3 regions of the Lachnoclostridium sp. genome follow, and region 2 is predicted to be linked to each of the others. Evidence: predicted binding sites of a transcription regulator. Region 2 holds the regulator's gene; each other region holds the start of a gene.

Region 1 (10,376 bases), on a different contig from region 2:
TAAAAAAATGAGGAAATGGCATAGCTGTAAGCTATGCCATTTCCTGAAAACAACTCTAATTAAAGTTCTCCCTTTAACTTAGGGATAACAGTATTATAGTAGAAATCCTTGACAGACTCCTTAGTTACACTGTAAATAGTAGGTTCATCATCAATCTGGACAGAAACGCCGGACTGACAATGGCCAAGACAAAACACGGACTTTAATTCAATCTGCGAGCCATAGCTGTCTTCTTCCATGAGTTGCTGTATTTCGGTTATTACGTTGTAGGAACCTTTTAAATGGCAGGCACTGCCAATACAAATGTTAATCAGCATAGGTGACCTCATTTCTGGAAGATTAATCTTCCTTTCGATAGGATACGTGTAGCAATTCGTGAGTACGGTGCTTTAATAGACCGTTGTACAAAGAGAGCATTAGAGGATTCTCTTCACATCTCTTAATCTGTGAAACCTTATCCGCTTTGTACATACCTGATGCACGGGCATTTTTTTCTTCCTTGTGACTAAATGGCTGACCAGCACCAGCTATACAACCACCAGGGCATGCCATTACTTCAACAAAGTCAAAATGTTCTTCCCCGCTTTCAATCTTTTCAATGAGAGCCTCTGCATTTGCTAAACCACTGACAACACCGATGCGGACAATCGAGTCCTCTTCCACCTGAAGTTCACAAACCTTTACTCCATCCATACCACGCAAACCTAAGAATTCAATATCTTTTAATGATTTTGGGCTCTTATCAGCGACAACACGGCGAACAGCAGCTTCTGTAACACCACCAGTCACACCGAAGATAACACCTGCACCAGAGTATAGTGAGAATGGCATATCTGGAGCTTCTGGATCAAGTTCTTCAAACTGGATACCGATTTCTTTAATCATCTTTACGAGTTCTATGGTTGTGATTACGTAGTCTACATCAGGGATGTTATTTCGTTTAAACTCATCTCGGGAAGCTTCATACTTCTTTGCGGTACATGGCATAATTGCTACAGAAACCGTTTCAACACCTTCTGTGGAATCAAGTCCCTTAAAGTGCTCTTTAATTACAGCGCCAAACATCTCCATTGGAGATTTGCAGGTTGAAATGTACGGAAGTAACTCTTTATGTTTCGTTTCTGCGTAGCGAATCCAGCCTGGGCAGCAAGAAGTAAAGAGTGGATATTTGTTGTCACCGGATTCAAGCTTCTTTAATAGCTCCTTCGATTCCTCCATAATAGTTAGGTCAGCTCCAACAGAGGTATCAAATATCGCATCAAATCCTAATCTTCGAAGTGCAGCCACAATTTTTCCAATGACATTTTCTCCGGCCTTCATATGGAACTCTTCTCCAAGAGCTACACGAACGGCAGGAGCAACTTGGACAACAACACGTTTCTTAGGGTTGTAGATAGCCTTCCAAACTTCCTTTAAGTCTGATTTTACAGTAATCGCAGCGGTTGGACAAACGGCAGCACATTGACCACAGTTTACACAATTGGTTTCTGCAATTTTTTTATTAAATGCAGGACTTACTATCATTTTAGCACCGCGGTGAGCAAAGTCAATAGCTCCTACATTCTGAATTTCGTTACACATTCTAACACAGTCTCCGCAGAGAATACATTTCCCTGGGTCACGAATAATGGAGGCGGAGGAAGTATCAAGTTCCATTTCTTCCGTCTTATTTTCAAAACGGACAGACTTAATTCCAAAGCGGTGAGCTAACTCTTGAAGGCGACATTTTCCGTTTTTGTCACAAACCGTACAGTCTCTGCAATGTGCAGCAAGTAGTAACTCTAATATCATCTTTCTATGTTGATGTAGCTTCGGAGTATTTGTTTTAACTTCCATCTTATCCTTTGGAGGAGTAGAGCAGGAGGCAATAATGCCACCCCATTGATCTTCTACTACACACATTCTGCAAGCACCATAGATGGATAAATCAGAATAGTAACAGAAAGTAGGAAGATCGATTCCTGCTTTACGAACTAAAGCAAGGATATTAGGCTCATCGTTAAATTCCACTCGGTTGCCATCAATAATCATATATTTTGCCATCGTTATTCTCCTTTCTCCTATTCCTCAATAATTGCTTTAAAGCTGCAGCTATCCTTACAAGCTCCACATTTGATACACTTCTTTGCATCGATACGATGTAGCTTCTTAACCTCACCGGATATTGCGGAGACTGGGCACAGTCTAGCACACTTCGTACATCCTTTACAAAGGTCAGGGACAATCTTTAAGGTTACTAATGCTTTACACTGACCGGCAGGACATTTTTTATCAACGACATGGGCAATGTATTCGTCTCTAAAGTACTTAATTGTTGAAACAACAGGAGATGCAGCTGTTTTACCAAGGCCGCAAAGTGCAGTAGCAGAGATGGTTTCGGCTAATTCTTCTAGTAGATCAATATGTTCGAGTGTACCTCTTCCCTCAACAATATCGGTTAAAAGTTCTAACATTCGTTTGGTACCTTCACGGCATGGTACACATTTTCCACAGGACTCGTTCTGGGTAAAGTTCATGAAGAATCTAGCGACTTCTACCATACAGCTCTTATCGTTCATAACAACAAGACCACCGGAACCTATCATTGCACCTACTTTTTTCAAGGAATCAAAGTCAAGTGGCATATCAAGATGGTCGTTATCAGCATTTAATACAAGACAACCTCCAGATGGACCACCAATTTGTACCGCTTTAAACTCACCACCCTTTACACCGCCGCCAATATCATAGATAACTTTACGAAGGGTAGTACCCATTGGTACTTCAATTAAGCCGGTATTCATTACATTACCTGTTAAGGCAAATGCTTTTGTTCCATGATTTTTCTCCAAACCATAGGTCTTATACCAGTCTGCACCTTTTAAGATGATCGATGGTACATTACAGAAGGTTTCTACGTTATTTAATACGGTAGGCTTCTCAAATAATCCCTTTTCTACCGTTCTAGGTGGCTTTACTCTAGGCATACCGCGGTTACCTTCGATGGATGCGGTTAAAGCAGATCCTTCTCCACAAACAAAGGCACCTGCTCCTTGGCTTATTTTTAATTCAAAGGAAAATCCAGAACCTAAGATATTATTACCAAGTAATCCTAAGCTAGTTGCTTGTTCGATTGCTGTTTCCAAACGATGTACCGCAAGTGGATACTCTGCACGAACATAGATATAACCATAATGTGCTTTTGTTGCAATACCTGCGATGATCATACCTTCTATCATTCGATGAGGATCACCCTCCATCATACTACGGTCCATGAAAGCACCTGGGTCACCTTCATCACCATTACAAACCACGTATTTGGTTTCTTCGGTTTGACGAAGCACCTGGGCCCATTTCCTTCCGGTTGGGAATCCACCGCCTCCGCGACCTCGTAGATAGGAATCGGAGATTTCATCTACAATAGATTCCGAGGACATATCAAAGAGAGCTTTTGCGACTGCTTGATACCCTCCCATGGCTATGTATTCGTTAATTGATTCTGCATTGATATGTCCGCAGTGTTCTAGGGCAACACGCGTTTGCTGCTTATAAAAAGGTATATCTTCTTGTTTTTTATAGGAATTACCATCGCTATCCTTATACAGAAGTCTTTCTACCAATTCATCGTTTAGAATACTTTGCTCTACGATCTCTTCACAATCTTCTACTTTCACCTTGATATAAAGAATTCCTGCAGGTTCGATACGAAGCAAAGGCCCCATCTCACAAAAACCATGGCATCCACTCTTTTTTAATCCTACAGCTTCATGAGGCTCATCTTTTAGGGATACGGAAACATTAAGCCCTCCCTCTTCGATAAGCTCTTTTAGTCTGGCATAGATATTTAAGGAACCACCAGCAACACAGCCAGTTCCACCACAGATAAGAATCTGTTTGTATTGGCTCTTAAGAGACTTTTGGTAGCGGACTTTTAACGCGTCCAATTCTTCTCGGTTTCTAATTAACATTGGAGAGCCTCCTCTCTTAACTGTTCAATGAGTGCTTTTGCTTTTTCTGGCGTCATTGCAGCATGAACGACATCATTTACCGTACATACTGGTGCTAAGCCGCATGCGCCAAGGCAGGATACTGTTTCCACGGTAAATATCATGTCATCTGTGGTTGGCTTCTTATCGGTAACGCCAAGAACTTTACGGAATTCCTCCAAAATAGGGATGGATTTTCTAACATGGCAGGCAGTTCCATCACAAACTTTTATTACGTATTTCCCTTTTGGCTCTAAGGAGAAGTTTTCATAAAAGGTTGCAACTCCATAGATTTTTGCTTCACTTAACTTTAGTTTTTCTGCTATGTAACAAAGTACTTCCTCCGGTAAATAACGATATACTTTCTGTACTTCTTGCATAATCGCTATTACATGTGACTTATTATAGTCATGGGCTGTGAGGATGTTATCAATGAGCCCTTTTTCGTCTTGCCCTAACATAAGGTAGCTCCTTTCGTAATCCATACTTTTTGAAAAGCGACAGCTTACTGTCGGTTAATTTCCAATAGGTGAATAAAAGATTGATAAAAATTTATCAACTAGAACATATATTATCATGGATTTTAAACAAATACAAGAAGAATTATGGAATTGAAAGTTCAAAATTAGCACTATAATTCGTACAATTGCACATTAAATGTTTAAAATTTACAAAAATACTTATAAATAATATGTAATATATAAATTTATATGAATTCTTATGTGATCCATATAATGATAAAAATATAACGAGCTTATTGAAAAACAAAGAGGCAAATGGTATGGTTATGAGAGCACATCGCTTCTCTAACGCATAATATTTGCCTCTTTTATTATATTATGATTACTTAATCTACTTTTATTGACCAATTAGTAAAGCATTATGGAAGCTAGCAAACTAGTGGCGATGCATCTGGATATTTAAATCCTGACAAGAATCTACCGTATCATAAATCTTACGATCATCTGCGGTACTTAGAAGTTTCGCACGATTTTGAGCTGCAAATCTTCCTGTTAAGATACTTCCAGGTCCGTTGATGCAACCACCTTCACAGCACATTCCTTCCATAAAATCCCCGGGGAATTTTCCGACTTTTAAAAGTGTGAGCGCTTTTTTACATTCCGCTGCTCCGTTGCAACCAGCTACTGTAATTGGAGCATCAATTCCTTTTTCCTTTAAGGCCTCCACTACAGAAGCAGTTACTCCACCAGCTACAGCAAAGTTCTTAGCAAAAATACTACCATGCTGTATGTTATCACTAATTGCCTCAAGGCTAATATCTTTCGCGCGTAGCATAGCGTATAATTCATCAAAGGTTAGAGCATAATCAGTTCCGCCTTCTGCGATATGATCGAGTACTTCGCCTTTCTTTGCAATACATGGACCAACAAAGACAGTGATGGCATCTTCATGAATAGCCTTGATGTATTTGGCAGTTGCCTGCATAGGTGAAATAGTACTGGAGATATGTTCAACTAAACTAGGATAATGTTTTTTAATCATCTTAACAAAGGCAGGACAGCATGAGGTTGTCTTTTTCATTCCTTCTTTATAGGCCTCTGCCCATTCTTCTGCTTCAGAAGCTGCAACTAAATCTGCTCCAAGAGCAACTTCGTATATACCGGTAAAACCTAACTGTTTTAATGCTTCTGTCATTACACCGGTAGAAGCAGTGGCACCAAACTGACCTTCAATAGCAGGTGCGACCATAGCATAAACAGGCTTATCTGTATTTAATAAGTTAATAACATCTACCATAAAGGAGCGGTCAGAGATGGCACCAAATGGACAGTTATTAATGCATTGTCCGCAATTGATACATTTTTCTTCATCAATGACTACAATATTGTTCTCATCCATAGAGATTGCATCAACCGGGCAGCTTTTCTTACATGGACGTTTTAAATCAGCGATTGCATTGTATGGACAGGCAGACGCACATTTTCCGCATTCTTTACATTTTGCTGGATCGATGTGAGCACGGTCGTGAGACATTGAGATCGCTTGAAAGTTACAAGCCTTTTGACAGCGTTTTCCCATACACTTCTGGCAATTGTCTGTTACAAGAAATCGTGTAATAGGACATTCTTCACATGCAGAGGAGATGACCTGTACGATGTTGCTGTTATCATGACTTAAGGATGGGGACTTTCCTTGCGCTAGACGAATTCTTTGGCGGATGATTTCACGTTCTTTATAGACACAGCATCTAAAATTAGCTTGTGGTCCTGGTATCATCTCAAAAGGAAGAATATCTTCCTTCTCTGCTAATTCTTTTTGAAATGCCAGCTTAGCAACCTCAAAGAGTACCTCGTGTTTTATGGTTCCGATGTCATTATCTGTTTGTAACATATGTAGTTCCTTACCTTTCCAGACCGATTTTCGCGGTCAAAACAATTTAATAGTACTTAACAATAGCTTCCTTTCCCATCTTATGAACGATATCAATAATCTGGGTAACTAGATTCATACGAATACTTAAGTCAAAAGGAAGACTAGGGTTTTGATGAGCTTCGTTCATGGTACGACCAACAAAAAGATGAAGCTCCGTGCATTCTTCGATTATTATTTTGGCAATTTTAGAACCGCCATTATCCTTATCTAACTCTAAGAAGAAGTCTTCATTTACTTCTTTTTCTACATATTCTCGCATAAGCTTTAGGGCACGTGTCAGTGTTAATACCCCTTCTGTAACTAAATCAATCCCGTCAATATATCCTATCGGAGGCATATTTGGATCGGTATAGTTTAAGGAAGTGTGTATCGGACGATCTAGTACACGAGCAACGATATTTGCTGAAGTACCGCCACTAACGATTCGTGTAGCAGTACCTTCTAAAAATGCATAAACCGCTGTGTTATCATCCACCGGATTTAATGGGGGGCCGGTGAATAAATGCACTGGTTTTGAGTCTATGACTCTGGCAACCGCAACTGTAGTATCATCGCCTGGTGATTGCATATACAAATCATCGCAGGCCTTACTAAGGATAGAAGCCAAACGTGATGCAGAGAGAGTTGAGTTTGTTGCCTGTACAGAGTACATTGCCATATTATTCCAGGTCCAGCCAAAATTTAAGGCTTTTCCAACGCCAGCATGAATTACTCCATCGCTCATTAGAATAAAACAATCATTTAAGGCAACCTCAAAACGGTATTCACGAATGCACTTACCCTCTATAATACGTTCTTTGTAAGGCACTGTCAATAGTGCACCATCACGAATAAATACGCATGCAGGGTTATCAAATTCTACTAAATAAGCATCTCCAGACTTGAAAATTTGAAGAATGCTAAATGTAGAATAAGCCACCTGTCTAACCTGACATACTGGTAAGGTCTTAACAATTGTTTGCACACAATCTTCAATCCCGGCACCATTTAAAAACATGGTTCCAAGAATTTTTGAAGTTAGAGTAGCGAGGATATTTGCTTTTACTCCGCTACCCATTCCATCCGCCAGTATGATTATATTTGAATCTTTGGTTTTTAAAATCTCAACTTTGTCTCCGCAGAGTTCTTCATTGTTCTTATTGAGGCTCTTATAAGAGACATCGATTGTTACACTCATCTTAACTCCAATTCCTGCGACTTGGCGCATTTTAACAGTACAATATTCTAAATATCACAAGGTTTCCCATCGTTAAGTATCGTATCCCGTAGTTTGGTTAGGGTAACTTTAGTTTCTGCTGTAGTTTCACCAAGTAATCCTGCAATTTCCTGTGCAACCTTCATCTGTTTATCAATAACTCGTTGTGCCATTTCAATGGTTTCCACCTTCACTTTATAAGCCTGTCGATCGAGTTCTTCTTGGTGTGATATATCATTAAAGATTCCAAGTACACAGTTTTGTTCTTTGGAATATACAATGGTCTGTAACGTTGCTAGATTTCTGTCTTCGTAGAGGACTCTCTTACCAATGATATTTTTTTGTGTCTCTAGTACTGTCTGAAAATTTCCGTGATCGATGAATTCATAGAGATACATTTCCTTTGCTACAGAGCGAGGAGTATTAAAATATTTTTCAGCAGCGGCAGAAAATTCCATGATTTTCATCTCTGCATCCACGATAATAATTATATTTGGAGTCGTATCAAGAACGAAGTTAGCCATGGATTGCGCTCGTTCGTGCATATATGGAATACACATATTAAGCTCTGCCTTCCCTTGGTAAACAGCAATTGCTTTATCACGGCAGGTAGCATAACCACAAGCACCACAGTTTAACATATCCTCAGGTTTTGTTTTTCCAATTTTCGATAGTATCTGCATAACCTCTTTTTCCCTTGGCACCGGATCCTTTGGGGATCGATCAAGAAAGAACTTGTCAAAATGAATTGGAGATTTCATAAAAAAATCTTCCTCATTAATTGGCGCCTTAGGAATGGATTCTTCCATATCAAGTTTCACTTTAAATCGTGAGATTCGGGTACGGTCTATCGCAGGACCTTTGATACAGCCACCATTACAGATATTTGCCTCGATAAAACAACCAGTTATTTCACCACGGTTCATACTTTCCAGTAAGTCAATGCAGTTATTGATACCATGAACATAAAATTTCCGATAATGGTCCGACGTATTTTTGGAAGCTACGACAGAGGAGAGAACACCGCTACTAATCGGATATAGGCGGTTTACAAGTGGATTTGGATTATCTGGAGGGGTATCTGGCTGTGTAAAGATATCAATTCCTTCCTCGGATAACCATTCTTCTAGCTCTTTAAAGTTAATGACAGCATCGACAATACCAATTGTTCTTGGGTCACTTTCTGCTTCTCTTTTTTTCGAGATGCAAGGACCAAGGAAAACAACCTTCACATTAGGGCCGTATTGTTCTCGTATAATTTTACCGTGAGCTATCATAGGAGATACAACCGGTGCTAAATATTTCGTTAGGGATGGATAGTAAATTTCTACGAGGTCATTCAGACTAGGACAGCAGGTAGTGATGATATTATCCATCTCCCCTGCTGCAATTAATTTATCATATTCCCTCGTGACATAAGCAGCACCTTCCGCAGTTTCTCTGACTGCGGTGAAACCTAACTTTAATAAAGCGCTGATTACCTGTCCAGGAGTGTTATATTTTAATACTCCCAGATAGGCAGGTGCAAGGGAAACGACCGTTTGGCATCCTTCTTTTAGATATCCTTTTACGCGTTCTAAATCACTGATTAAGGTTTTTGCATTCTGTGGACAAACTTCAAGACAGTGTCCACACAGGATGCATTTATCATTCATAATATAAGCCTGTGCATCCTTAACAGTGATGGCTTTCACATCACAGTTACGCACACACTTATAACAGTTTTTGCACTTTGCTTCTTTAAATCCAATCACATTCATTATGTAAGTCTCCTTAAAATCTCTCCGTGAAAGAAACTATCCGTATCCATTGGAGTCAGTGAAAATGGTTCACCATCTAGCTTCACACAAACGCCTTTTACGCATTGCCCCATACAAAACGCACCATTTAGTTCGACTTTACTTTTCAGTTTGTACTCCGAAATTAAGGTTTCCAGTCTCGTTATTATTTCTCTGGAGCCTTTTAAATGACAGGAGCTCCCTACACATATTGTAACTACCATACCGTACCTCCTTATAGCAATTGCTAAAAATTTAACAAAGATAAGGTTATTATAGCACTTCTCACTAAGGGATACAAGATTTCTTAAAAAGCTTAGCATGGTTTTTATTCCATGCTAAGTGATTGAATTGCAATGCATCCTGGTCCACCCTGCGTAGTAAAAGCTGGGCTTAATTTATAGATGATTACATCAGAATGAGGGAAAGCCGCCTTTAATAATTCACTAGCTGTATTAGCAAGCGATTCCGCAAGAGAATGGGAAACATAAAGTTTATGATGTTCTCCTACCTTATCTTCTTCCAGACTTTGAATTATTTCATGAATGGCTTTTTTAAAATTACGTTTTATTGTAAAGTTACATAGTTGCTTGCAATCCTTTGTTAAAGTCATAACAGGAACAAGATGAATTGTTTTGCCAACGAAAGCTGCAAAGTGACTTAATCTACCACCCCTTCTAAGATAATCAAAATCTTGTGGTATTAGGAAGGAACGAGAACTTGCAATCATCTTTTCTAATTTAGATACGATTTCTGATACTGTGTGATTATGATCTGCCAGACGTTTTGCATGCTCAACAAGCGTTCTATGTGGTCCACACAGTGTTTTTGAATTTAGCACAGTAATTCGTTCGCTGTTTTCGACCATGTCTTTCGCTAGTACAGCAGATTGATAAGTTCCTGATAATCCATCCGCCATCGTAATATTTAGAATCTCATCTTCTGGAAATCGATTATATAGGTCTACAACTCTGCCTATTGCAGGCTGTGAGGATAGAGGAATGTAACCTTGATGAATCAAGTCAACAAATTCCTCCGTTTGTA
Region 2 (10,376 bases):
ACATAGTAAAAGCTAATAAGAATCCGGAAAAGACACCTGGAAGGATATCAGGCAATACAACCTTAAAAAATGCTGATATAGGAGAAGCTCCAAGGTCTAGTGCGGCTTCATAAGTATTTCGATTTGTTTGCTTTAATTTAGGCATTACACTTAATATTACATAAGGAATGTTAAATGTAATATGTGCAATTAATACACTTTTAAACCCAAGTGTAAAATTAACTGCAATAAAAAGAAGCATTAATGAGATACCAGTTACAATGTCCGCATTCAACATCGGTATATTTGTGATACCCATCATGATAGTTTTTGGGACCTTACGCATATGGTTCATGCCAATGGCAGCTGCTGTACCAATTAAAGTAGCAATTAATGCAGATAAAAATGCAATGATTAATGTAGTATACAATGCACTCATGATCTCCTCATTTTGAAATAAGGACTTATACCAATCCAAGGTAAATCCACCCCATTTACTACGGGATTTGGATTTATTAAAAGATAGGACGATAAGTACCATAATTGGTGCATACAAGAAGAACATAATAAGGGCAACATAGATTTTTTGACTTATTTTTTTTACCATACGTTTGTGCCCTCCGATTCTTTGTCATATTTTGCGAGGATTGCCATGCTGATTAAGATAAATACCATCAGCACGATGGATAGTCCAGAACCTGCATGCCAGTTTCCAACTTTCTGGAACTGCTGTTCAATGACATTACCAATTAAGACAATCTTACTTCCGCCAAGAATATTAGAGATAACAAATGTGGTTAGAGAAGGAACGAATACCATCGTAATACCACTAATTACTCCAGGAATACTTAATGGGAAGATGATTTTACGGAAGGTAACCCATCCATTTGCACCAAGGTCACGAGCAGCATTGATAACATTGTCATCAACCTTTGCAAGGGTATTATAAATTGGCAATATCATAAACGGTAGGAAATTATAAACCATACCAAGCACAATGGCGGTTGGAGTGTTTATGATATTAATCGTTGGCAGATTTAATGCTTTTAGTAAGGTATTAATAATACCATTATTTTCCAAGATGTTCTGCCAAGCTATGGTACGAAGTAAAAAGTTCATCCACATAGGGAGAATCATAACTAATACGACAAAGCTGTTATTTTTTAACTTCATACTTTTTAAAATTAAGGCAAGTGGATATGCGAGTAATAAGCATACCAAAGTACTAATTAGAGATAGTTTTAAGCTTAGGAATAAAGCTTTTTGATTAACCGGGTCTGCGATTAATTTTATATTCTCTAGGGTAAAGCTATTGCTATCCTTTGTAGTAAAGCCGTAGTAAACGACCATAATCAGTGGAATAATAATAAAGGCACCCATCCATAAAATATAAGGAAAAGTCAGGAAGGATTTCCCACTGAAGTGGTGAGACTTTTTCACCAATGTAACAGTAGCCTCTTGTGCGGTTACTTTGCTTTCCTCTTGATTATTCATTGACACCTACAGCCTCCTCATCTTCGGATTCTGGCTTGTTCATAATCTGAATGTCATATGGATCTACCTTAATACCTACTTCAGCACCAACCGGTGAAAGGTCAGTAGAATGTACAAGCCACTCAAATCCATTTGCCATAACCGTCATCTCATAATGAACACCCTTAAAGATTAAGGAAGTGACACGTCCTCTGATAATTCCATCTTCTGGAGCTACTAAATCGATATCTTCCGGACGAATTACCACATCGACTGGTTGAATTTTACCAAAGCCTACATCCACACATGGGAAATTGGCTCCAAGAATATTAACTAAACGGTCTTGTACCATGGTTGCATTGATGATATTGCTTTCACCGATAAAGTCTGCAACAAAGGCATTCTTTGGCTCGTTGTAAATCTTCTCTGGTGTACCAATCTGCTGAATATAGCCTTGATTCATGACCATAATTGTATCAGACATGGTTAATGCTTCTTCCTGGTCATGAGTAACATACACGAAAGTAATACCAAGTTCATTTTTTAAACGAATTAATTCATATTGCATGTCTTGGCGAAGTTTTAAGTCAAGAGCACCAAGAGGCTCATCTAGTAGAAGAACCTTAGGCTCATTTACAATAGCACGAGCAATTGCGATACGCTGTTGCTGACCACCGCTTAAGGAATCCGGCATACGATTTTCAAAACCATCTAAGTTTACTAATTTTAAGGCATAAGAAATCTTATCATTAATATATTGCTTGCTTTTTTTCTTGATTTTAAGACCGAACGCAATGTTTTCTTGAATCGTCATATGAGTAAATAACGCGTATTTTTGAAATACAGTATTTAGTTGACGTTCATTTGGAGGAAGCTTCGTAATATCTTTCCCATTAAAAATAACACGGCCCTGATCAGGCTGTTCAAAACCACCAATAATACGGAGGGTAGTAGTTTTACCACATCCGGAAGGACCCAGGAGTGTTAAAAACTCATTTTCACGAATGTAGAGATTTAAATCGTCGATTACGACGTTATTTCCATAGCGTTTTGTTATATTTATAAGATCGATTAACTTATTATCTATCATGTTCATTCCTCCTAGAAGCTCGGCGGGGTGGATACCCAAAGTAGCGTAGCGCCGGTCTTACCGGTAGCCGCTATATAGTGATTTTTATTTGGAGTAAAGTAAAAGGATTCCCCTTTCTTTGCTCGATGTGTTTTGTTACCGATATGAATTGTAATCGAACCGCTAAGCACATATCCAAATTCTTCTCCCTCGTGTGGGTTATCTGGATAGGTGGAACCACCTGGTTCTAATGTCAATAAAATTGGCTCCATCATATTTTTCTGAGCATTTGGAATAATCCATTCTATCTTATTATTCAGCTCATTATCTACCTTTTCAAAATAATCCCCACGTTTGAATACTACCTGCTCCGATGTTGTGTCCGTAAAGAATGCCTCTAAGTTCGTACCTAAGCATTGCAAAAGATCGACTAAGGTGGCGATGGAAGGCGAAGTGATGTCACGTTCTAATTGAGAGATAAATCCTTTTGAAAGCTCCGCTCGATCTGCAAGCTCTTCCTGGGTTAAGCTTTTTTGAACTCGTAGTTCTTTAATTTTAGCACCTATCTTCATGCTGTTCACCAAACCTTTCTTTGTGGTTCATGTTTACATGTATCATCATTCGTTATCAAAGGATAAAAGGTACGATTTTTGTACCGCTAATCCGATTATGTTCTTTAGAATTCCATTAATAGGAAGTTGAGATTTTATTAAACCATAAGTTTAGCATTTCTAAACTCGACTTCTATTATTATACACAGATAAAATAGTATGTCAATATAAATTCTTTCTATTACTAAACTTTTTATGTCATTTTACTAAACTTATAAAAAGTTGGAAATGAAATAAGATTTAACTTACATAAGGAGTATTCTTGTAATTCATAAATAACGTTTTGAGGCAGTGCCACTTCGAAAAGACATCATTGGAGAAGAAGGAATCAATAAAATCTGGCATAAATATAAACTGTGTGCCGCTTTAGTGGCTACAATTAAAATATGGAACTTTTGGATATTCTAATCGTCTAATAATTTTGATATTCTAATCGTCTAATAATAAGGAGATGTGGAAGGAGCAATTTCATGAAGAGAAAAATGTATTTATTTTTATCCATATTACTTTTTTCCGGAATATTAGTTGGATGTACTAAGAAACCTTTCTCTATAGAAAATACAAAATTGGAATTTACAAATATAGAAGTTAGGGATGGTACAACTGGTAATATGGTATCTTTGGATGAGAATGAATCAAAAGAGTTATATAATTATCTAAAGAAGATAGTATTTACAAAAGGAAAATCACCTGAGCAAAATACAGGATGGCGTTATGCTCTTGATTTTATGGCAGATGGGAAAGTAATAGATACCATCATGATTCAAGATGAATCAATTATTAAATATAGGAATTATTTCTATAAGACTGATGATGATACTACTATGGATTTAGATTATATAGCCTCTTTATGTAAATCTGTATTTAAGGCACTGGTTATTGATAACAGCAATGGTCTTTTAGTAAAACCGGATGTTAATTCCAATGAATTTAGGTCTTCTGATAAAATCAGTATAGGAACTGGCAGTGCAATAATATATGATGAAGATAAAAAGGAAGTAGATTTAAATGAGATTCAAATTGGAGATGTTATTAATATCACTTATAACGGGATTATATTAGAGTCATATCCTGCGCAGATAACAGCTGATTATATTAATATTTTGGAATCTAATCTATTAATAGATGGATATGCTACTATAATTGATGATATTTACAACCTTGATAGTGGTTTAAATAGTGGTATAAACATAATTGCTCTCGATTTAACTGAAATAACGAATCTTTCTGAGACAGATAAGGAAATCTTATTAATGAAATTGTATGGAATGTATGGTCTGGAAGTAAAGGAAAGTACTTTTGATCAATTAGCGGAAGAAGGACTTATTAATAAAGAAGAACTTTATTTTCCTACAGGAATTATAATAACCATTAGTAATTCAGAATATAAGGAAGATATAGAAACACTAAGGTATGATATCAGAAAATGGAGAAGTGGACTAGGTGCTATTGGTTATAAAGGTAATGCAAAGTTTGATGGAGAAAAGTGGATAATATCAAGTGAAAATATGTGGGTTAGTTAAAAAAATGATTAAGATGATTTGATAAAAATAGCCTCTGGTAACACTCAAAGATTCCGGGAGATTTAGTGTTCAGAATAAGAGATTAAGAATGAGGTAGTACTGGTAGCGTAAGCGGAAAACTTGCCTGTAGGCAAGTGGAAATATCCGCTTTGACCAAAAAATAAGATCAGCAAAAGTCTATAAAAGGTTATATATCAACCTTTTTGACTCTGCTGATCTTTTCTTTATTTTATAGTATTTTTAGATCATTATTATGTCTTATAAATTTAAATGATTAGTTACTCACTAAGTTCTTCCCATTGTTCCATTAGAGCTTCTAGTTTTTCTTCTACTTCCTTCTTTTCTTTATGAACCTCGATTAGCTTTGAGGAGTTCGTATAGATAGAAGAGTCTGCAAGCAATTCTTCTAGTTCTTCATTCCTTGCTTCCATACGTGTGATTTCATCTTCGACTTTCTTTAAGTCATTCTGACGCTTTCTAAGTTTGGCTTGTTCTTCTTTTTGCTGTTGCCAGTCAAGCTTATTCTCAGAAACTGGTTCTTGTGGATAAGATGAAGCTTGTAAATCTTTATTTGCCTGATCTAAATGCTTATCAATACGAAGTCCATCTAAAACATTATTGTTAGCGTCAGAATTAGATCCATATTTATTACCAAAGGCTCTCCATTCCATCTCTGGTTTCTTCTCAAGATAATAATCATAATTACCAAGATAATTTAAGAAAGTCTGATTGGTTAGGTCAAGAATTCTGGTTGCAGTACGATTAATAAAATAACGGTCGTGGGATACATAAAGTACCGTACCGGTATAATTGTTAATCGCATTTTCTAATATTTCCTTTGAGGTAATATCAAGGTGGTTGGTAGGCTCGTCCATGATAAGGAAGTTCGCATCGGATAGCATAAGCTTTGCTAGAGATACGCGGCCACGCTCTCCACCACTGATATCTTTAATTAATTTAAATACATCATCGCCGGTAAATAAAAATGCAGCAAGGATATTACGTACTTTTGTGTTATCCATATTTGGATACGTATCTTGAATCTCGTCAAAGATTGTTTTTTCCATATTAAGAACATGATGTTCCTGATCATAGTAGCCAACAAAAACCTTTGCACCAAGTTTAACGTCTCCTGCATCGGCATTTATAATCTGATTAACTATTTTTAATATGGTTGTTTTACCGGTACCGTTATTACCGATAATTGCTACTTTTTCACCACGTTTTATTTCAAAATTCAGTTGGTCAAACAGTGTTAGAGAACCATAGGATTTTTGCAGATCAGTTACAGTTAGTACGTCATTGCCACTTATTATATTTGGTTCAAGGGCTATATGCATTTTATCATTAACGGTAACTGGTTTATCCAGGCGATCTATTTTATCCAACATCTTCTCGCGGCTTTCCGCGCGCTTTATGGATTTTTCACGATTGAAGGAACGAAGCTTTGCTATGACCTCTTCTTGATGTTTAATTTCACGCTGTTGATTTAAGTAATGACGAATCATGGTTTCACGAAGTTGCTCTTTTTTCATTGCATAGTCAGAATAATTTCCTTCGAACATGGTTGCCTTTGTGTTATCTAACTCTACAACCTTAGTAACTACTTTATTAAGGAAGTAACGGTCATGGGCGATTACAACAACGGCTCCGGAGTAATTTACTAAGAAGGTTTCTAACCAAGCAATAGATTCCATATCAAGGTGATTGGTAGGCTCATCCAAGAAGATGATATCTGGTGTGCTTAGGAGAAGTTTACCAAGGGCCACACGGGTTTTTTGTCCACCAGAAAGTGTTGATACTTTTTTGTTAAAATCTTCCTCCGTAAAGCCAAGGCCTTTTAGTACACCAATTACTTCACTTTGGTAGGCATATCCATTCTTCAATTCAAAATCATGTGTTAGTCTTGAATAGGAAGAAAGCATCCGTTCTAATTCTGCACCGGTAGCTGATTTCATATCTACTTCAAGACGGCGAATTGTTTCTTCCATTTTAATAATATCAGATTTTATTGCTAAAACTTCTTCATATATAGTACTATCTGTGGACAGGTCCTGATGTTGGGCAAGATATCCGACAGTTGCACCTTTTGCAAAGATAATCTCTCCTTCATCAGCAGTTAGTTCTCCCATGATGATTTTAATTAAGGTAGATTTTCCTGCACCATTAATTCCTACAATAGCTACTTTTTCGCGCTCATTTACATGGAAAGCGATTTTATCTAATATTGGAGTCGTTCCAAAGCTTTTACTAATATTTTTACATGCTAGTATCATGATGTATCCTCACACTTCTGAAAGGAAGCTGCATAAGAGCTTCACAAATAATATATTTATCAGAAGTTTGCTTTGTAAACTTCTGATAAAAGGTGCGTACTTTGCACCGTCAATCCGATTAATAGAACATGTTTTTTGTTCTGATAAAAGGTGCGTACTTAGCACCGTCAATTCGATTATCAAAACATGTTTTTTGTTCTGAGAAAAGGTGCGCACTTAGCACCGTCAATTCGATTATCAGAACAAGTTTTTTGTTCTGATAATATATAAGAAAAAGTACATTATATGAGTTTCCTTGTCATACACAAGAAAAAACACGATTTACAAACTTTTCCTTGTTAATAATTAAGCAAAATGAAGATTTTATATACTTCAATTTGCATGATAAGAAGACGATATTTCTTCACACTTTCTTAACACCTACAAATCCCATGAATAGAAGTGTATTGCAGGCGCATATTAACTGTAGATTATTCTAACATACGTAGTATACTTCGTCAAATCATTGACAGGTTATTCACAATTTACTATAATATTTATAATTGAAACACATCCTATCTGTGTATAATCTGTTGTAATACCAGGGTTACAATCTTATGAATACGGGGTGTAAGAATAGGAAAACCTGGAAGGAGAAAGATGGAGGGTTAGCATGTACGATAAAACAATTTCATCAGCGGTAATCAAGCGTCTTCCAAGATACTATCGTTATCTTGGAGAATTATTAGAGAATGATGTTGTGCGTATCTCTTCGAAAGAGTTAAGCGAGAAGATGAATGTAACGGCATCACAGATCCGTCAGGATCTAAATAACTTTGGCGGTTTTGGTCAACAAGGATATGGTTATAATGTAGAATATCTTTATACCGAAATTGGCAAAATACTTGGTCTGGATAAGAAATATAATGTTATTATTATTGGAGCTGGTAATTTGGGTCAAGCGCTTGCAAATTATACAGATTTTGAGAGAAGAGGATTTTATATCTGTGGAATTTTTGATGTGAATCCTAGATTGATAGGACTATCCATTCGCGGAATTGAAATCCGATTAGTTGATGAGCTAGAAGAATTTATGAAAAATAATACAGTCAATATAGCAGCACTTACGATACCGAAAGCAAAAGCACCACAGGTTGCGGCAGATTTAGTTCAACTTGGTGTACGTGCAATATGGAATTTCGCACCAACAGATTTAAATTTACCAAAAGATGTTATGGTTGAAAATGTTCACTTGGCAGAAAGCCTTATGAGACTGTCCTATAATTTAAAAGCGGCAGAAGAATCGGGGGAGAGTATTTGAGATTAGGAAAACGTTTTGGCGACAAATCGGAACCAAAGACCAAGTCATTAGGTGATTTGGACGATTTAGACGATGATTTTGATCTTGAGTTTGAAAATTTGAAAGTATCAAGTTCTATAGAACCTTCAAGGACGGAACCAAGATATGTGAAAGAAAATCGTAGTAAAGTATTCTCAGAAATGAGTCTTCGCCAAACCTTTCGAAATCGAAAGATTCCAATTGTAACACTAGATGAACGCTTTATCAATTTATTCCCAGAGGAAAAGATGTCTGGGGTGCAACTAAGGTTACGGGATGAACTTGTCGAATTGATGAAAGATCAGAGCAGAGTCTTAGAAGATATCAAAGGTTTGAAACGATATAAGTCTCAACTGATGCAGGAAATTGTGGAGAACATGGAAGTGGATCATACACCGCTTGGTAAACTAAAAGGAAGAAAATTGTCCAAAAATCAAAAACTTATCGAAGATATTAATCAGAAGTTATTGATTGCAGAGGACAAACTCGAAAAATTACCAAGTGAAATAGCTGCAAAAAATGAAGAATTGATGCTAGAGAGCTTACAGCGTTGTTATAATAATATTTATGATGAAAATTTAAGAAAAAAAGCCTTAACAGATGAAATCATGGAGATGGAAGTAAAGCTACGAAATTTGAAGAAGCAAAAACTTGAAATAGAGAAAGATTATCGTGGGACTTATACATATCTCTATGAAATGCTAGGGACTGAGATGATGCGCAAAATTGATGAAGAACAAGATTTACTATAATTAATCAGAGTGGAGTTTCTTATCATGATTTTTGGTATTGGCACGGATATGATAGAAATTAACCGTGTAGTGAAAGCCTGCGAACGGAAGGCATTCTTTACGAAGATTTTTACGGAGCAGGAACAGAAGCTGCTTCTTTCGGATATTCGAAAGGCAGCTTCTAATTTTGCTGTCAAAGAAGCGGTAGTAAAAATGTTTGGAACAGGCTTTCGTGCAATTGCACCGAATGAAATTGAAGTACTTCGCGATAATCTTGGGAAACCTTATGTAAATCTATATGGAAATGCTGAACTTTTGGCGAAGGAACATAATGTCGTTAGGATTCATGTCTCTATTACAAATACGAAGGAATTAGTTAGTGCTTATGTAATAGGAGAAGTGTGAAGTGTGAGAAGAAGTTCTAGGGCACCTCAATACGGTGCCGAAGAACTTCTAAATCTCACACAGAAGTTTGTGCCTGCGTAATCCTCGGCGCAAACTTCCAGCCTACTACTAAATAATTATATTTAACATAGCTTACTGAGCAGGCATGATTACAAGTGTGTTTGTGTCCCAGATTTGCAGGATTGCTAAAGAATGGAGGTTCTTATGCGGTATGCACTAGATGCAGTGCAGATGAAAAACTTAGATAAGATGACAATCGAGCAGATTGGAATTCCAGCAATGGTTCTCATGGAGCGTGCTGCACTTTATGTGGCGGAACAAGTGAAAGAACATGCAAAACAGACCGATAAGATTATCGCGGTTTGTGGAACCGGCAACAATGGCGGTGATGGGATTGCAGCTGCTCGTATTTTACATTTATGGGGTTATAACGTAACCATAGGAGTCATCGGTGAATTTGAGAAGTTTTCGAAAGAATGTAGAGAACAGTGGAAGATTGCGAAAAATTTAGGGTTATCCATCCGTACCGAATGGGAGATAGCAGAATATAATATAGTAATTGACGGTATCTTTGGTATTGGCCTTAGCAAACCAGTGGGTGGTGAATATGCGAAGGTAATCAAAAGTATTAATCAAAGCGACTGTTACGTGGTTTCGGTTGATATACCGTCTGGTGTTAATGCAAGTGATGGGCAAGTCTTTTGTTGTGCAGTAAAAGCAAACGAAACGGTTACTTTTGGGGAACAAAAACTTGGACTTTTGCTTTACCCTGGGGCTACTTATGCTGGGAAGGTTCATATCGCAGATATCGGATTTGCAAAGGAAAAACTGGACAGTCTTACCTATACTTACTATGAAGCTGCTGATTTAGATAAACTACCAGAAAGAATGGCATATTCTAACAAAGGAAGCTATGGTAGGGTACTTGTGATTGCTGGAACAGAAAACATGACTGGTGCAGCTTATTTTAGTGCGGCAGCAGCATATCATA
Region 3 (10,376 bases), on a different contig from region 2:
GACTGTTATATTGAACCGTCATTAAAATAGAAGAAGCATGTAATTTTTATAAAACACGAACTTCGTTTCGAGGCTTAGCAACTATTTTATATCATCCTCTTCTCACTAAAATCCTCGGTTGGTACTGAGATTTTTTGAATAATCTCATCGATAGGATGATTATTAACCCCCTGTTTATAGTTCCCAAATAAAAGAACACGATGTTTTAATACGCAGGGCGCCAATTGTTTCACATCATCTGGTAGACAATAATTACGATTTTGTATCGCAGCATAGACTTGACAGGCTTTTATCAAGGCCAATGTTCCACGAGGGCTTACTCCAACAGATAATAAAGGATGCTTTCTTGTTGCCTGAATAATAGCAACGAGATATTCCCGTACTGAATTATGTATAAAAATAGTCTTTGAATATTCTCTGATTGCAAGAATATCTTCTGTAGAACATACTGGATTTAGCTTAGTTATTGGGTTGTTTAAGAGATATCTATCAATCATACTAAGTTCTTCTGATTCCGTAGGATATCCCATAGATAGTTGCATCATAAAACGATCCATCTGAGCTTCCGGGAGTGGGAAGGTCCCTGCGGTTTCTATTGGATTTTGTGTAGCAATTACAAAGAACGGATCCGATAAGGTCCTTGTCTCTCCGTCAATGGTAATCTGGTGTTCTTCCATACACTCTAATAAGCTAGATTGGGTTCTTGGAGTTGCTCTGTTAATTTCATCTGCTAATAAAATATTTGTAAAGGCAGGGCCTGCTAAAAATGTAAAACATTCTTCTTTTTGATTATATATATTAAGCCCTGTAACGTCTGATGGTAAAAGGTCTGGTGTAAACTGAATGCGCCTGAAATCTAGAGAGATGGAACGCGCGAGTGCTTTGGATAATAGTGTTTTTCCAGTACCAGGAGTATCTTCTAGTAAAACATGTCCACCTGCAATAAGGGTAGTTATTACTTTTAGAATAACATCGTCTTTTCCGATAATTACTTGCTGAATATTGGATTTTAATTCATTTACAATTTTATTTACCTCATTTACATTCATACAATAACCTCGCAAATTCTAAAATTTACTAATATTATATCATAGTGGCAAAGTAATTCAAGAAAGTAGTTTTTAACATAGATATATGTAATATAAACTTCATAAAGGCAACATTCTAATTTGTCAAAACAAGTAACATCCTAATTTATCTAAACAGGGAGATTCGATGTTTTGAAGCCATAGTATTACGAGCATATAAACAGAAATTACGGGCATATAAAGCAAAGTTTACGAGGATATAAAACAAAGATTTAGTTGCATGTGGAGCTTTTTAACTATATAATAGAAGGACTAACCAAAGAGTATATGGGAAATTCCCGAATGAATATCATATCGAGAGGAGAGGTTATCCTTTGGTGTCCCTTAGGGGTATTACAGAGTCCAATTATGATGCGGTGATTAATCTGAAAGTGAAAGAGGGTCAACGCCGCTTTTTAGTATCCAACCACTATTCGTTAGAACAAGCGAAGATACATAAGGACTATATGCCAATGACGATTTATGAGGAAGAAGAATTGGTTGGATTTTTAATGTATTGCTTACACCCAGATGAGTATCATTATTTAATTGTGCGATTTATGATTGATGAGAGGTATCAATCAAAGGGGCTTGGAGCAGAAGCGATGAAACAGCTTTTGCAGTATATGAAAGAAGAAAAGAATCAAAAGATGGTCTATATTAGTTTTGAGCCAGATAACGAACAGGCTAGAAGACTATATAAGAGACTAGGATTTCAACCGGTACATAGTGAATGGGTGGAAGAAGAAGTATTATATCGAATTCGTTTCTAAAGTGAAATAGAGGAGAGATGTTTTCATGAAACCGATCGCAAAAAAAAGCATAACAATAGCAAGTTTGGTAGTACTTGACCAGGTGATAAAGGCTATCATACGGCATAACTATTTTGATAAGAATTTTTGGATATTGGATGAAATATTTGCTTTCAGACCGAAGGTAAACACAAACCAATCTTATCTTGGGAATTATGTAAATATATTTAGTTACCCGTGGTTTGCAATACTGATTAATGTTTTCGTTATAGTGATAGTTTACTATATCTACCAGTATTATTGCTTTTGCGCAAAACAGGAGAAAATATTACCGAAAGCAATTTATGTGCTATTGTTGTCAGGAGCATTTTGTAGCCTTATTGATAAAATATTCTTTGGTGGCAGTCTTGATTATATTTTACTATTTGACTGGTTTATCTTTGATTTAAAAGATTGTTATATTAGTGGGGCTGAAGTATTGTTTGCTTTTGTAGCAATAAAAGATTATAGGGTAATTCAAAAAGTTAGGATACGTGATATTACTCACTTTTGTTATCGCAGATGGCGAAAGAACGATATCAATTAATGGTAAATATTATTTCTTTTTCAATCTTGATATGGATCGAATATTCGAACTATGTAAAGATCTAAAAAATGATGTTGTAGATTAATCAATTATTGGAGTTGCCTTGATTTATATGGAATATAGTAATCGAAGAGGTATATGAAAACTATCTTCTTAGATGAATTTGGACTAACAACTTTTATAGTTAAAATAAAAAATGTCTCAGCAGTTAATACATGTGCAGAGACATTTTTTATTTATTTTTATTGTCTATATTTAGTTAATAGATCTCTTAACATAAGTTGTATGCAAGATATCATGTGCCTTATGGCTTCCAGGAGCACCAAGGAACTCCTCATAAACTTTCTTCACTGCTTCATTTTCATGAGACATACGAAAAGGATTTGCTGCATCTGAGTCGTAGAGAACCTTAGCACGAAGAGCGCGTATGTCTGTAAAGTTACGAACGCTTGCTGGAACCTGAGGCTGACCACCACCATTGACACAGCCACCAGGACATCCCATGATTTCGATAAAGTGATAGTTTGCTTCTCCTGATTTAACTTTATCAAGCAACTCTTTTGCATTGGAAAGACCAGAAGCTACGGCAACATTGACATCCATACCAGCAACATGGAAAGTTGCTTCTTTGATGCCTTGTACTCCACGAACCTCATTAAACTCAATTGGAGATTCAGTATTTTCACCGGTTAATTTCCATACTGCAGTACGAAGAGCGGCTTCCATAACACCACCAGTAGCACCAAAGATAACAGCAGCACCAGTAGAGATACCAAGTGGATTATCATACTGCTCATCTGGCAATTCTAAGAATTTAAGGCCTACCTTATCAATAAGTCTTGCAAATTCACGTACGGTTAAAGAATAGTCAACATCTGGAACACCAGCTGCGGATTGATCGTCACGGCCAAGTTCGAATTTCTTTGCGGTACATGGCATAATACTTACACTGACCATCTTAGATGGATCAATGCCAAGCTTTTCCGCATAATATGTCTTTGCAATAGCACCAAACATCTGCTGTGGAGATTTACAGGAGCTTAAGTTTTCTGTCATATCAGGGAAATAGTGCTCGCAGTATTTAATCCATCCTGGAGAACAGGAAGTAATCAGTGGTAATACTCCACCATTTTGTACACGATCAAGGAACTCTGTTGCTTCTTCCATGATGGTTAAGTCAGCACTGAAGTTTGTATCAAATACTTTATCAAAGCCAATACGACGAAGGGCAGCAACCATCTTGCCTTCCACATTCGTTCCGATTGGTAAGCCAAATGCTTCGCCAAGCCCTGCACGAACAGCAGGTGCTGTTTGAACGAATACAAACTTCTCTGGATCTGCAATTGCTTCTAGTACTTCATCGGTGCTATCTTTTTCATAAAGCGCACCTGTAGGACAGACAGCGATACACTGGCCACAGGAGACACAGCTTGTTTCTCCTAGTCCCATATCAAATGCAGAACCGATATTCGTTTTAAATCCTCGTTCATTTGCTCCAATAACACCTACACCTTGTGTTAACGAGCAGACAGCAGTACAGCGTCTACAAAGAATACATTTATTATTATCACGAACCATATGAGCTGCGGTTTCATCGAGTTCATATAAGCCCTTCTCGCCATCATATAAGGCTTCGTCCTCAACTCCAAGTTCCTTACACAATTTCTGTAGTTCACAGTCTCCACTTCTTACACAGGAGAGACATCTTCTATCATGGTTAGAAAGAATTAATTGTAAGGTTCTTTTTCTTGACTTTAATACTTTTGGAGTATTTGTAAATATCTCCATACCCTCGTTTATTGGATATACACAGGAAGCTACTAAGCTTCTTGCACCTTTTACTTCTACTACACAGATACGACAAGCACCAATCTCGTTGATTTCCTTTAGGTAGCAAAGGGTTGGAATTTCAATGTGCGCTAATCTGGCAGCTTCTAAGATGGTCGAACCTGCCGGAGCAGAGACATCCATGCCGTTGATTTTTATATTAATATTCGCCATAGTAACCTCCATAATTATTTCTTACTGATTGCGCCGAATTTACATTTCTCCATACAAGCTCCACACTTGATACACTTATCTTGTATGATTACGTGAGGCTCGCGAACTTTACCTTCAATTGCATTGTTTGGACAGGTACGTGCACATAAAGTACAGCCTTTACACTTGTCTGCATCGATGGTATAGGAAAGTAAGGATTTACATACACCAGACGGACACTTTTTGTCTACTACATGAGCGATATACTCGTCTCTGAAATAGCGAAGTGTGGATAAAACAGGGTTTGGTGCTGTCTGACCAAGACCACAGAGAGAGTTATCTTTGATGTAATAGCAAAGATCCTCTAACTTATCTAGATCCTCTAAGGTTCCATTACCCTTGGTAATCTTGTCAAGAATCTCTAACATACGCTTTGTACCGATTCGACATGGAGTACATTTACCACAAGACTCATCTACGGTAAATTCAAGGAAGAACTTAGCGATATCAACCATACAGTTGTCTTCATCCATTACAATAAGACCACCAGAGCCCATCATAGAACCAATGGAAATCAAGTTATCGTAATCAATTGGAATATCAAAATGCTCTACTGGAATACATCCGCCGGATGGTCCACCTGTCTGAGCAGCTTTAAATTTCTTACCATTTGGAATACCACCACCGATTTGTTCTACAACTTCACGAAGTGTAGTACCCATTGGAATTTCTACAAGACCAGTGTTCTTGATCTTGCCACCAAGAGCGAATACTTTTGTACCCTTGCTCTTTTCTGTACCCATGGACGAGAACCATTCTGATCCATTTAAAATAATCTGAGGGATATTAGCATAAGTTTCTACGTTATTTAATATGGTTGGCTTTTGGAATAATCCTTTTTGCGCTGGGAATGGAGGACGTGGACGAGGTTCACCACGGTTACCTTCAATAGAGGTCATAAGAGCAGTCTCTTCACCACAAACGAAAGCGCCAGCACCTAGACGAAGACCAACATCAAAGGAGAAATCTGTACCAAATATATTATTCCCAAGAAGGCCATATTCTCTCGCTTGATTTATCGCAATTTCAAGACGAGCAACAGCGATTGGGTATTCAGCTCGAACGTAAATATATCCTTGATTTGCTCCGATTGCATATCCTGCAATAGCCATAGCCTCTAATACTACGTGAGGGTCACCTTCTAAGACAGAACGATCCATGAATGCACCTGGATCCCCTTCATCGGCATTACAGCAGACATATTTTTGATCAGCATCATTTCCTTTTGCAAGCTTCCACTTTAATCCGGTTGGGAATCCACCGCCTCCACGGCCGCGTAACCCGCTGTCTAAGAGGACTTGTATTACTTCGTCTGAGGTCATTTCGGTAAGAACCTTACCAAGTGCTTCGTACCCCCTTGTTCCTATGTATTCATCAATATTCTCTGGGTTAATTACACCACAATTACGAAGAGCAATTCTATGCTGTTTTTTATAAAAATCTGTTTCATTTAATGATTTAATACCATCTTCCGTAACTGTCTCATTATATAGAAGGCGTTTCACAATTCTACCTTTTAATAAGTGCTCTGTTACGATTTCAGGGATATCTTCAACATTTACCATGGAGTAAAATGTGCCTTCTGGATAAATTAACATAATAGGTCCCAAAGCACAAAGTCCGTGGCATCCTGTCTGAACTACAGCAACCTCTTCTTTTAGTCCGGCTTTTTCGATTTCAGTCTGTAACGCATTTAGAATCTGCTGACTTCCGGAGGAAGTACAACCGGTTCCACCACAAACTAAGATGTGTGAACGATACATATTAGGTCCTCCTCGCTATTTAATATAATTTTGAATCGTGTATTCCTTGACAATCTGACCACGTACCAAGTGCTTTTCTACCACTTCAAGCGCTTTTTCTGCTGTCATCTTTACATAAGTTACTTTTTCTTTATCGGCTTCCGTAACTTCTACAATTGGTTCAAACTGACACAAACCGATACATCCTGTTTGTGTAACGATAACGTTTGTAAGGCCTTTTTCTTGAACTGCGGTAGAAAGAGCGTTAAGAACAGGTCTTGCGCCGCTTGCGATACCGCAGGTAGCCATACCTACAACGACACGGATATTTGCTTCGCCTTCATTACGAAGGCTAATTTGATTCTGCATCTTCTCCCGTATTGCTTTTAATTCTTCAAGAGATTTCATAATTCCTCCATTTCTGCGCATATTGTTTGCGCATCTAATTACTAATTTCAAACGGATTATCTTAGAGAATGACTCCTTGATCGACTTCTTGCTTATTTTCGCTTAAAAACTCTCGTATATAATTAGAAACATCAGGAGAATTAAGCGGTATTCCATCAAGTATCATTCGAATTTCTCTGGTATCTAGGGTGAAACTTTTGTCATCTACGGTATATGTATATAAGAAATCTATCCGGTTATTCAATGTTATCAGCGTATGCATCGTGCTTGTCATGTCTCCAAGCGGCATCCGATCAATATGAGAGAGAATAAAACTAGCTGTAACCATGGTACCTTCCCCAACAAAAGAATCTATGGAAAAGTTACCACCAGTGGAAGTCGCCGCATATTGAAAAAACGGTATTCCAAGCCCGACCTTACGGGTAGTTCGTGTTGTGAAAAATGGATCTAAGACATGGGTTATCTGCTCTTTTGTCATGCCACAGCCATTATCTTTAATGACGATAGTCATAGTATCCTTTTTTCTATCTGCAGTTACAGTTATAATAATGAGTGTTGCGTCTGCACGTATGGAGTTTTGAGCAACATCTAATACGTTCAGAGAGATTTCCGGCATCATAATTGATTTCCTCTATTTCATATTCTATAAACAATGCAATTTTAAAGTTAAAAGGTACTAATAGGAATTAGCTTATGCGTACTTAGCAAGAATACCATCCAAGTCGTCTACGGAAAGTCTTCCGTATACATCATCGTTAACGGTAAGAACAGGAGCTAAACCACAGGCACCAATACAACGGCAGGCTTCTAAAGAGAATTTACCGTCCGGGGTACATTCGCCGCTAGCAATACTAAGCTTCTCCATGAGTTTATTATAGATGTCACCAGAGCCTTTAACATAACAGGCAGTTCCAAGACATACGGAAATTTTGAATTTCCCTTTTGGAAAAAGTGAGAATTGAGAATAAAAAGTTACTACTCCATAAATTTTTTCCAATGGAATATCTAATGTGTTAGAAATTATGGTTTGAACTTCAATTGGAAGGTATCCATAGATTTCCTGTGCCTTCTGAAGTATTGGCATTAAGGCACCTTTGTCACTTTTAAGCTCTTCTATAACACTTATAAGTTCGGCCTCTTGCTCTTTTGTTCCAGCAAAAGGAACGGTTGATTTCTGTGAGCTCATGATAAAACCTCCTTGATAGTTTTTTAACAATCTTTTCGATGACATGTTGTCGAAAAACAATAGTATTATAGCATGATATTAGTGAAAAATCCACAATGATATAAATTTAACAAATATCAATGTTTAATTTAAGTTTTGCCAAATACACTATACATAATTGTGTATGCAATAAAATACACTAAACATATTACATGTAATAAATATTGAATTATTTGTGCTTAATATACAATAATGCACAATAAGTAGTTAATAAAATAACATATGGATTAAAAAATTTATACGGCTGGAGTTGAAAAGAACATTTGGTAATGTTATACTGATATATAAACCAAAATGTATAAAAATTATACAATATTGACAGTTTTCATGGGGAAAGGAAAGCCGTGGAGATTAACAAGGATAAAGAAGAACGATTTTGTTAAGTTTTATAGCAATGGCAGAAAAGTAGATGATTTTCTCAGGTAGAGTTATCTACTAAAATGTTACGTATACCGTATAGATTGATGAGGAGGCATTCGCACATGACTGTAAGAGATGTGAAAGAAATACTTGGAGCGCAGGTAATTAGCGGAGAAGAATTTTTGAATCGTGAGGCACATACTGGTTGTGGATCCGATATGATGAGTGATGTACTTGCATTTGTCAAAGAACAATGTGTATTGCTAACTGGGTTGTGCAATTTACAGGTAGTTCGCACTGCGGAAATGATGGATGTAGTATGTATTGTTTTTGTTCGAGGAAAAAGACCAGATGAAGCTATGATTGAGCTTGCAAATGAAAGAGAAATACCGTTATTATGTACCGGACATCGTATGTTTACAGCATGTGGTTTATTATACCAAAATGGTCTGCGCGGAGGTACCTCAAATTGAACCAAACAATCACACTAACTTATACGATATCTGGTGATGATTTTACTAGAGCTGGGGAAGCCTCTAGTGATGTTAAAAAGAAACTAAAGCAGATGGGTGCAAATCCGGAGGTTATAAGAAAGGTTGCCATCTCAATGTATGAGGGCGAGATAAACATGGTGATTCATGCCCATGGAGGAGAAATCACTGTGTTTATCTCTTCAACTGAAATCATAATCAGATTAAAAGATGAAGGACCAGGAATTGTAGATGTAGAACTTGCCATGCAAGCAGGATATTCCACCGCACCCGATAATGTTAGGGCACTGGGATTTGGGGCTGGTATGGGTCTTCCGAATATGAAAAAATACTCAGATGAAATGAACATAGATACTATACTGGGAGAGGGGACTACTGTAACGATAAAGGTTTATATGTAGTTATGTTAGTATAAGGAAATGATGTATGGATTAGCGTTGATTGTATCATGATATGATACATAACGAGTAATCAGGGCTTACTAGATGTTTTTTGTTTCTTGGAATGAAATATATGCTAAGAGATATGCTAGGAGAGGGGGATGACGATGGGGAAGTTTTATACTGCGGTGCGATTGGATGAAAGCCTTTGTACGGGCTGTATCAATTGCATTAAGCGTTGCCCTACCGAGGCAATAAGAGTTCGTAATCAAAAGGCGGTAATCACAAAAGAATTTTGTATTGACTGTGGTGAGTGTATTAGAATATGTCCTCATCATGCCAAGAATGCGACTTATGATAGTATGGATATGATTAAGAAATTCGAATATACCGTTGCCTTACCAGCACCTTCTTTGTATGCACAGATGAATAATTTAGATGATATTAATATTGTTTTAAATGCATTAAAGCTAATGGGATTCTCTGATGTTTTCGAAGTAAGCGGTGCTGCTGAAATTATATCTGCAGCAACTAGAATGTACATAGAAGAACATAAGGAGAAGTGGCCCGTTATTAGTACTGCATGCCCTGTGGTAACTAGATTGATTCGTGTTCGTTTTCCGAATCTTTTAGAGCATCTACTTCCTCTAAAGGCTCCAGTTGATATTGCTGCCGAGCTAGCTAGAAAAGTAGCAATGGAGAAGACTGGGCTTCCAAGTGAGAAAATAGGCATCTTTTTCATCTCACCATGCCCGGCTAAGGTTACAGCGGCTAAAAATCCCTTGGGATATGAAAAAAGTGAGGTGGATGGGGTACTTGCAATTAAGGATGTCTATCCACGGTTAATAAGTTGTATGAAAATTGTAGCAGAGAGAGATGAGTTAGAAGACCTAGCAATCTCGGGTAAAATAGGAATCAGTTGGGGTTCTAGTGGCGGTGAGGCAAGTGGGCTTCTAACAGATAGCTATCTTGCAGCAGATGGGATTGAAAATATCATTCGAGTACTTGAGGATATGGAAGATCAGAAGTTTACGAACCTGGAGTTTATTGAATTAAATGCGTGCAGTGGAGGATGTGTTGGTGGGGTATTAACCGTTGAGAATCCATATGTTGCGAAAGTAAAACTGAAAAGACTTCGTAAATATATGCCCGTTGCTAGAACGCATATTCCACTTGAAAGTATTGATCTTTTTTGGACACAGGAGGTTGAATATGAACCTGTTTTCAATCTTGGTGTCAGTTTAATTGAAAGTATTGGTAAAGTAGCAAAAGTAGAAGAACTTTGTAAGAAGTTTCCGGGGCTTGACTGTGGATCTTGCGGAGCT

Evidence for each region. Region 2 encodes Rex, which represses fermentation and respiration genes when NADH is low (regulators of the CRP and FNR family bind a similar motif). Its sites were predicted from a motif close to ATTGTTAANTANTTAACAAT; they were not measured.
Region 1: RTP52_RS00170 (NADH-quinone oxidoreductase subunit NuoE family protein) is a predicted target of Rex. The motif match lies at 4,506-4,525, and genes of this name have one in related genera.
Region 3: RTP52_RS03055 (NADH-quinone oxidoreductase subunit NuoE family protein) is a predicted target of Rex. The motif match lies at 7,793-7,812, and genes of this name have one in related genera.

The regions. Positions count from the first base shown of each region.
Region 1 covers NZ_DAMADT010000001.1:32,476-42,851, forward strand. Annotated here, with positions in the region: gene RTP52_RS00155 ((2Fe-2S) ferredoxin domain-containing protein) at 60-317, opposite strand; gene RTP52_RS00160 ([FeFe] hydrogenase, group A) at 340-2,043, opposite strand; gene RTP52_RS00165 (NADH-quinone oxidoreductase subunit NuoF) at 2,061-3,947, opposite strand; gene RTP52_RS00170 (NADH-quinone oxidoreductase subunit NuoE family protein) at 3,941-4,426, opposite strand; gene RTP52_RS00175 (4Fe-4S dicluster domain-containing protein) at 4,863-6,317, opposite strand; gene RTP52_RS00180 (SpoIIE family protein phosphatase) at 6,364-7,536, opposite strand; gene RTP52_RS00185 ([Fe-Fe] hydrogenase large subunit C-terminal domain-containing protein) at 7,584-9,314, opposite strand; gene RTP52_RS00190 ((2Fe-2S) ferredoxin domain-containing protein) at 9,314-9,556, opposite strand; gene RTP52_RS00195 (DegV family protein) at 9,661-10,376, opposite strand, start outside.
Region 2 covers NZ_DAMADT010000005.1:49,158-59,533, reverse strand. Annotated here, with positions in the region: gene RTP52_RS05385 (ABC transporter permease) at 1-586, opposite strand, end outside; gene RTP52_RS05380 (ABC transporter permease) at 580-1,359, opposite strand; gene RTP52_RS05375 (ABC transporter ATP-binding protein) at 1,466-2,539, opposite strand; gene RTP52_RS05370 (helix-turn-helix domain-containing protein) at 2,554-3,093, opposite strand; gene RTP52_RS05365 (DUF3221 domain-containing protein) at 3,603-4,655, shown strand; gene RTP52_RS05360 (ABC-F family ATP-binding cassette domain-containing protein) at 4,934-6,931, opposite strand; gene RTP52_RS05355 (redox-sensing transcriptional repressor Rex) at 7,584-8,231, shown strand; gene RTP52_RS05350 (hypothetical protein) at 8,228-9,001, shown strand; gene acpS (holo-ACP synthase) at 9,026-9,385, shown strand; gene RTP52_RS05340 (NAD(P)H-hydrate dehydratase) at 9,590-10,376, shown strand, end outside.
Region 3 covers NZ_DAMADT010000003.1:17,520-27,895, forward strand. Annotated here, with positions in the region: gene RTP52_RS03020 (AAA family ATPase) at 87-1,049, opposite strand; gene RTP52_RS03025 (GNAT family N-acetyltransferase) at 1,406-1,840, shown strand; gene RTP52_RS03030 (signal peptidase II) at 1,866-2,405, shown strand; gene RTP52_RS03035 (NADH-dependent [FeFe] hydrogenase, group A6) at 2,661-4,406, opposite strand; gene RTP52_RS03040 (NADH-quinone oxidoreductase subunit NuoF) at 4,421-6,208, opposite strand; gene RTP52_RS03045 ((2Fe-2S) ferredoxin domain-containing protein) at 6,224-6,595, opposite strand; gene RTP52_RS03050 (ATP-binding protein) at 6,657-7,214, opposite strand; gene RTP52_RS03055 (NADH-quinone oxidoreductase subunit NuoE family protein) at 7,287-7,781, opposite strand; gene RTP52_RS03060 (DRTGG domain-containing protein) at 8,303-8,653, shown strand; gene RTP52_RS03065 (ATP-binding protein) at 8,605-9,072, shown strand; gene RTP52_RS03070 ([Fe-Fe] hydrogenase large subunit C-terminal domain-containing protein) at 9,219-10,376, shown strand, end outside.